2 regions of the Salinimonas marina genome follow, and region 2 is predicted to be linked to the other one. Evidence: predicted binding sites of a transcription regulator. Region 2 holds the regulator's gene; the other holds the start of a gene.
What was found. Region 2 encodes FliA, which starts transcription of late flagellar genes. Its sites were predicted from a motif close to CTAAAGNTNNNNNNNNNNNNGCCGATA; they were not measured.
Positions count from the first base shown of each region.

Region 1: IT774_RS08375 (VC2046/SO_2500 family protein) is a predicted target of FliA. The motif match lies at 1,127-1,153, and genes of this name have one in related genera.

Region 1 is NZ_CP064795.1:1,898,417-1,901,833, reverse strand. It holds gene IT774_RS08380 (response regulator) at 1-1,042, opposite strand, end outside; gene IT774_RS08375 (VC2046/SO_2500 family protein) at 1,187-1,684, shown strand; gene trhO (oxygen-dependent tRNA uridine(34) hydroxylase TrhO) at 1,770-2,765, shown strand; gene IT774_RS08365 (EF-hand domain-containing protein) at 2,824-3,066, shown strand.
Region 2 is NZ_CP064795.1:2,751,396-2,754,812, reverse strand. It holds gene flhF (flagellar biosynthesis protein FlhF) at 1-358, shown strand, start outside; gene IT774_RS12285 (MinD/ParA family ATP-binding protein) at 355-1,221, shown strand; gene IT774_RS12280 (RNA polymerase sigma factor FliA) at 1,218-1,946, shown strand; gene cheY (chemotaxis response regulator CheY) at 1,995-2,378, shown strand; gene IT774_RS12270 (protein phosphatase CheZ) at 2,415-3,164, shown strand; gene IT774_RS12265 (chemotaxis protein CheA) at 3,177-3,417, shown strand, end outside.

The DNA of each region.
Region 1 (3,417 bases), 850 kb from region 2:
GGGCAATATCTTCGTTGTGACGCCCCCGTTGCAACTGCAAAAGCGCATCCTGCTGGTAGCGGTTTTTTTGCTGCTTATCCTCGGTATATTCGGCGACATCCAGCATACTGCGAATGTAACCGCACCAGTGTGAAATATGCTGATGCACGGTACGTTTGGATAAGTTCCAGATGGCCAGACAGGCTTCATGGGCCAGCGGGTAGTTGTGGTTTTGGCGGGCTAGCTGACAGGCACTGTGATGGTGGGCGATAGAATACGGGGAGAGCTTTATCGCCTGATTGATAGCGTCAATGGCTGCCTGGCCCTCATCGATAGCTTGTCGGGCATGGGCGATAATACTATAAGCTTCAGCGCTGAAGCGATTGGCGCTTAACACCTGCTCAGCCAATTCAATAGCCAGGTCGGCCTTACCCAGCTTAAGATACGTTCTTGCCAGGGCGGTGGTTACCCACTGCGCCTGCGGGCCATCTTCGTAAGGAGCCAATAGGGCCAGCGCCTTTTGATCGGCGCCGCTTTGCCAATAAAGCTCAACCAATAGCTGCTCAGCACTGTGGCGGTAATGGTGGTCGCTATCGATGATCTGTTTACCGGCTTCAATGGCCTGGGGGACATCTTTATCAAAAATTGCACTATAGACAGGCAATAATGCCTGCCGCTTTCGCCAGGCGCGGGCTATGCGGGTTTTTAGCTGCATCTGAGAAAAGGGTTTAATCAGATAATCATCTGGGCGCCGCTCAATTGAGCCCAGCACTACCGGCCGTGCGCTATCTGCGCTAATGAGTATACAAATGCTGCTGGGCAATATCAGCTGTGACAACCGCAACTCTTCTACCAGCTCGAATCCATTCTTGCGCTCTGCCTCTAAATGAAGATCGGCTATTACAATATCAAAGGTCTGTTTTCGACAAAGGGTGAGGGCCTGCTCTGCGGACGATTTTGTTACCACCTCATTGCAGCCCATTGAAGTCAGCAACCCTTTCAGCATCAGCAAAAAAGGTCTCTGATCTTCAACAATTAACACACGTTTATCGGCATATTGCATAGCTGGTAAGGTATCACGCGGACATAAAAATATGCCGTAGTATAACGAGGCTTTGCGGGCATTACCGTTTTATACAGGTATACATTAAAGAACACGGAGTATGGACCGATATAAGCATAGTAGTTTTATAACAGGTGTTTTTTGGTGTCTCAGGTAGATCTCACACAACCCCCAGTCAAACCGGCTAATCACGAATGGCAGGGCAGCTTAGGTCGTGCTACCGCTTCCAACGCCTTGTTTTCGCTGTATCTGGCGATGCAAATGCAGCCTGGTAATGAGCCAGCCGGGCGCTTTACCCAAGACGCCGAAGCAACCGTAACCGACACCGAGCTATTAACGCGCCTTAATCACTATCGTCGTGCTCCGCTTGCCTTTGAATCTCAGCATCTGCCGGCGGCAAAGATTAATAGTCAGCTGGTGGCCAGTCAGGATACAGCCGGTTTGTCCTTGTGGCAGGCTATGCATCCTGAACCTCTGGCCTCAAAAAATAATCCGGCGTACCTTGAGCCTGAAATTGTGGCAAATTGCAGTCTGGCCACCCAAGTTTATCTTAAACAAAGCAGACCCGCTGCTACACAGCACTGCGACGCCTCGCTGATGAGTGATATTATAGAAGGTTCAGGCAGTTTGCTGCAGGCCTGATTTGAGTTAAAAGCGTCTTTTTGCTATATTGCGCGCGCATTTTTGCACTGGTTTTACGTTCCAACTAGCAAAGGTAACTCTCTCTATGTCCAAATATATCGTTTGTGCGATGTACAAATTTGTTGCGCTTGAAGATTTTGAGCAGCTGCGCGCCCCCCTTTTGGCTGAAATGGAAAAACAAGGTATCAAAGGCACCTTGTTATTGGCTCACGAAGGCCTTAACGGCACGGTGTCAGGCACCCGTGAAGGAATTGATAATCTGATTGCATGGCTAAACCAGGATGAGCGGATTAATCCGTTATCCTGCAAAGAGTCCCTGCATGAAGAACAACCTTTTTATCGCACCAAAGTGAAGCTCAAAAAAGAGATTGTGACAATGGGGGTAGAGGGGATAGATCCACGTCGTACCGTGGGCACCTACGTCAAACCTAAAGACTGGAACGACCTTATCAGCGATCCCGAGGTATTTGTGGTAGATACCCGTAATGATTACGAAATTGATATTGGTACCTTCGAGCACGCGGTGGATCCCAACACCAAAACATTTCGTGAGTTTCCGGCGTTCGTCAAAGAAAATCTTGACCCTCAGAAACACAAAAAAGTCGCCATGTTCTGCACCGGCGGTATTCGCTGCGAAAAGTCTACTGCCTATTTAAAAGAGCAGGGCTTTGATGATGTCTTTCATTTAGAAGGCGGTATTTTGCAGTATCTGGAAGATGTCCCTAAAGAAGAGTCGCTATGGAAAGGCGATTGTTTTGTGTTTGATAACCGGGTGGCAGTAAATCATGATTTGCAGAAAAGCCAGTATGACGCCTGTTATGCCTGCCGGTTGCCAATCACCGCACAAGATAAAGAGAGTGAAAAATACGAAGCCGGAGTAAGCTGCCCGCATTGCTATGGTACCCACTCACCGGAGCAAATTGAACGTTTCCGGGAAAGGGAAAAACAGGTGCAGCTGGCCCGGGCCCGGGACGAAGAACATGTAGGTACTGAGGCTCGCGATGCCATGGAAAAACGCCGTCGTGAAAAAGCCGAAGCACAACGACAAAGAGCTTTGGCCGCAGATAAAAATCAGGCGTAGACAGCACGTATTCAGGGCGTTACACTTTAGTCATTAAGTTAGTTAATAGGGATTATCAGTGAACGCCCAACTTTCAGAAGAAAAGGTTGCCGAAATAAAAAGCGACTTTAGTTTTTTCGACCGTGATGGTAATGGTCAAATCGATTTGCTCGAGTTTATCGAGCTTCTTACCGTGCTTTCGCCAAAAACCAAGGCGAGCCATGTGGAAGAAGGCTTCAAACTGATTGACAGTAACAACGACGGTTATATCGACTTTGAAGAGTTTCTTGAATGGTGGCAGGAAGGCTGGTGGGAATACTAGTTTTCATTCAGGATATCTGAATAGTCCGCATCCGGCTCAGGCCCCCGGCCACTTGGTGCGCTATAACAAAATTCAAACGCCCGCTAACCTGGTTAGCGGGCGTTTTTTGTGGCTCTTGCCGGGCAGTTACAAACGTTCAGGCAGTGCTGGTTATGCAACAATATCTTCATTCTGCCCCTTGGCATCAGGTGAAGGGATAGGTTGTTCAGCCAGGGTTTGGCTTTTGTAAAGCCGGCTGTTTCAGACTTGTTGCCTGATATTGAGCTACCTCAAACATGCCAACAGGCTCCAGACTTCAAATATTGTGGCCCCAGACTGCTGAGTCAAACTGTTGTGCCAGACCAATAGACC
Region 2 (3,417 bases):
AAAACAGCTTTCTCAGTTTGATCATGGGCAGATGCAACCGGTGAGAAAGTACCTGGTTACTCAGGCGAATACCCAATACCCGGCATTACAGCGTATTATAAATGCCTATGATGCGGTGAAGCTGGATGGGTGCATCTTTACCAAGCTAGATGAATGTTACAGTCTGGGCGAAGTGCTCAGCGTAGCCATAGAACACAGTTTGCCAGTCAGCTATGTTACCGATGGTCAGCAAGTGCCTGAAGATATAAAGGTCGCTGACGCAAAATCTTTAGTATCGGTTGCGGCAAAGCTTTATAAAAAGTACGGTTTGAATCATACTAACCCTAGTAACCTTGTTAACTCAGCACAGGCAGTATGATTGAAGATCAAGCGAGTAGCTTACGAAAGATGAATCAGTCACAATTAATCAAAGTTATCGCCGTTACCGGTGGTAAAGGTGGTGTAGGGAAGACCAACATTACGCTCAACACAGCCATCTCAATGGCCAAGCAGGGCAAGCGCGTCATGGTGTTAGACGCGGACCTGGGGTTAGCGAATGTGGATGTCATGTTGGGGCTGCGTGTGGAGCGCAATCTTTCGCATGTGCTTTCTGGTGAATGTACGTTAGATGAAGTACTGGTCACCGGCCCTCACGGTATCAAGATTGCGCCGGCTACGTCGGGTACGCAATCCATGACCGAGTTGTCTTCCATCGAACATGCCGGCCTTATTCGGGCCTTTAGCGAATTACGTTCGCAGGTCGATGTATTGATTGTGGATACCGCAGCGGGCATCTCAGATATGGTGCTGAGCTTCTCCAAAGCAGCTCAGGATATCATGGTGGTGGTGTGCGATGAGCCCACCTCCCTGACCGATGCTTACGCCCTGATTAAAATTCTGAACCGCGAACATGGGGTTTTCCGATTTAAAATCGTGGCGAATATGGTGCGCGACACCCGCGAAGGCCATGAGCTATTCAGTAAGTTGTCCAAAGTTACCGGACGCTTCCTGGATGTCGCGCTGGAGCTGGTCGCCACCGTCCCCTTCGATGAAAATATTCGTCGGGCGGTACGCAAACAAACTTCTATTGTGGATGCGTACCCCGGCTCACCCGCCGCCGTGGCTATTTCACAGCTGGCGACCAAAGCCATGCGTTGGCCGATCCCGAATCAGCCAGGCGGCCATCTGGAATTTTTCATCGAGCAACTGGTTTCGCATAAAGCAACAGGAACGCAACGTTGAATAGCAAAGCCGCTGCCTACCAACAGCAATCCAGTAAAACGCAACTGGTAGAGCGTCATGCTTCACTGGTTAAGCGAATTGCCCATCATTTGATGGCCCGGTTACCTGCCAGTGTGCTGGTGGATGATCTGATTCAGGCCGGTATGATTGGGTTGTTGGAAGCAGCAAAAAATTTCGATGGGTCGAAAGGCGCCAGCTTTGAGACATTCGCCGGTATTCGTATCCGCGGAGCCATGCTTGATGAGATTCGAAAAGGTGACTGGACCCCACGTTCAGTACACAAAAACAGTCGTGCGATCACTGAAGCGATTGCCCAGGTTGAAAAAGAAACCGGGCGCGATGCGCGTGATGTCCAGATCGCCGCCAAGCTCGATGTCAGCCTTGATAGCTATCATCAGATGCTCAATGAGGTCAACGCCGGTAAGCTGGTGGGAATTGAAGATTTAGGCGTGTCCGAAGATGTGATCACCACTGAAGTCAATCAGGGTAATGACTCGCCTTTGGAAGATTTGATGCAGGGCGCGTTTCAGAAGGCGTTGGCGCATGCTATTACGACCTTGCCTGAACGTGAAGCGATTGTGCTGTCTCTTTATTATGATGAAGAATTAAACTTACGCGAAATAGGCGAAGTGCTGGATGTCAGTGAATCCAGGATCAGCCAGATTCATAGCCAGGCAATGCTGAAATTAAAAGCTAAAATGCAAAGCTGGCGTGCCGATAGCTAATACAACAACAAACACAACAACAATATTTAATCCCCGGTGGAGGCCATTTTGGATAAAAGTATGAAAATTCTTGTGGTAGATGACTTTTCTACTATGAGACGAATCATAAAGAACCTGTTAAAGGATTTAGGGTTTTCTAACATCCAGGAAGCAGATGATGGCAACACAGCATTACCCATGCTTCAGCAAGGTGATTTCGACTTCGTGGTAACCGACTGGAACATGCCTGGCATGCAGGGTATTGACCTGCTCAAGAACATCCGTGCGGATGGCAGACTAAAACATCTGCCGGTCTTGATGGTCACAGCCGAAGCAAAAAAAGAACAAATCGTGGCAGCAGCGCAGGCTGGTGTAAATGGCTATGTGGTGAAGCCCTTTACCGCTGCCACGCTAAAAGAAAAATTAGATAAGATCTTTGAACGCTTAGGTTAATCCCGACGCTCTTACGGTATTAAAAAGGAATACTGGATGACAACGAATGTCAATGTTCCTATCTCGTTGGAAGAAGCCCGGCAACTTGTGGTGCATCTTGAGCAAGGTGACAATGTCGCCGCCCGCGAGCTTTTGGAAGCCATTTCTACCAAAGAGTCTATCGAACTTTTTGCCGAAGTGGGAAAATTAACCCGCCAGTTGCACGATGCGCTCAACAGCTTCCAGCTGGATGAGCGTATTGTGGGCTTAGCCAATGATGATATCCCCGACGCGCAAACCCGTCTGACCTACGTTATCGAAGAAACCGAAAAAGCTGCGAATACCACCATGGATGCGGTGGAAGCCAGCATGCCTATCGCTGAAAGCTTATCCGAGCGCATTAATACCATTATGCCGGAATGGAAAAAGCTGATGACGCGGCAAATTGATGTCGCTGAGTTTAAGGTGCTATGCAGCGACTTGGATGGCTTATTGAATAACGCGGCTGCGGAGTCAGAAAAACTGACCGGTCTGTTAACCGAGGTGCTGATGGCACAAGGGTATCAGGATTTGACGGGTCAGGTAATTCGACGGGTTATCGAACTGGTTAAAGAAGTTGAAGACAGTCTGGTACACATGCTTACGGTATTTGGTGAGCCGGAAACTGAACAGCCAGCTACAGAAAACAAAAAACAAGAAAAAAGTAGTGTCGAAGCTGAAGGGCCAATTGTTAACGCCGCAGAACGCGACGACGTGGTGAAAGGCCAGGATGATGTGGACGATCTTTTGTCCAGCTTAGGTTTTTAAGGGAGCCGGCAGATGTCGTTTGAATTAGACGAAGATATTTTACAGGACTTTTTGGTCGAGGCGGGTGAAATTCTTGAGCAATTACAAGAACAACTGGTCGATCTTGAAAACCATCCAGAAGACAGTGACTTGCTTAACGCAATTTTCCGTGGCTATCACACCGTTAAAGGCGGCGCGGGCTTTTTGGCGTTGACCGAGCTGGTTGAAATTTGTCATGGCGCTGAAAATGTCTTTGATACCATGCGAAACGGCC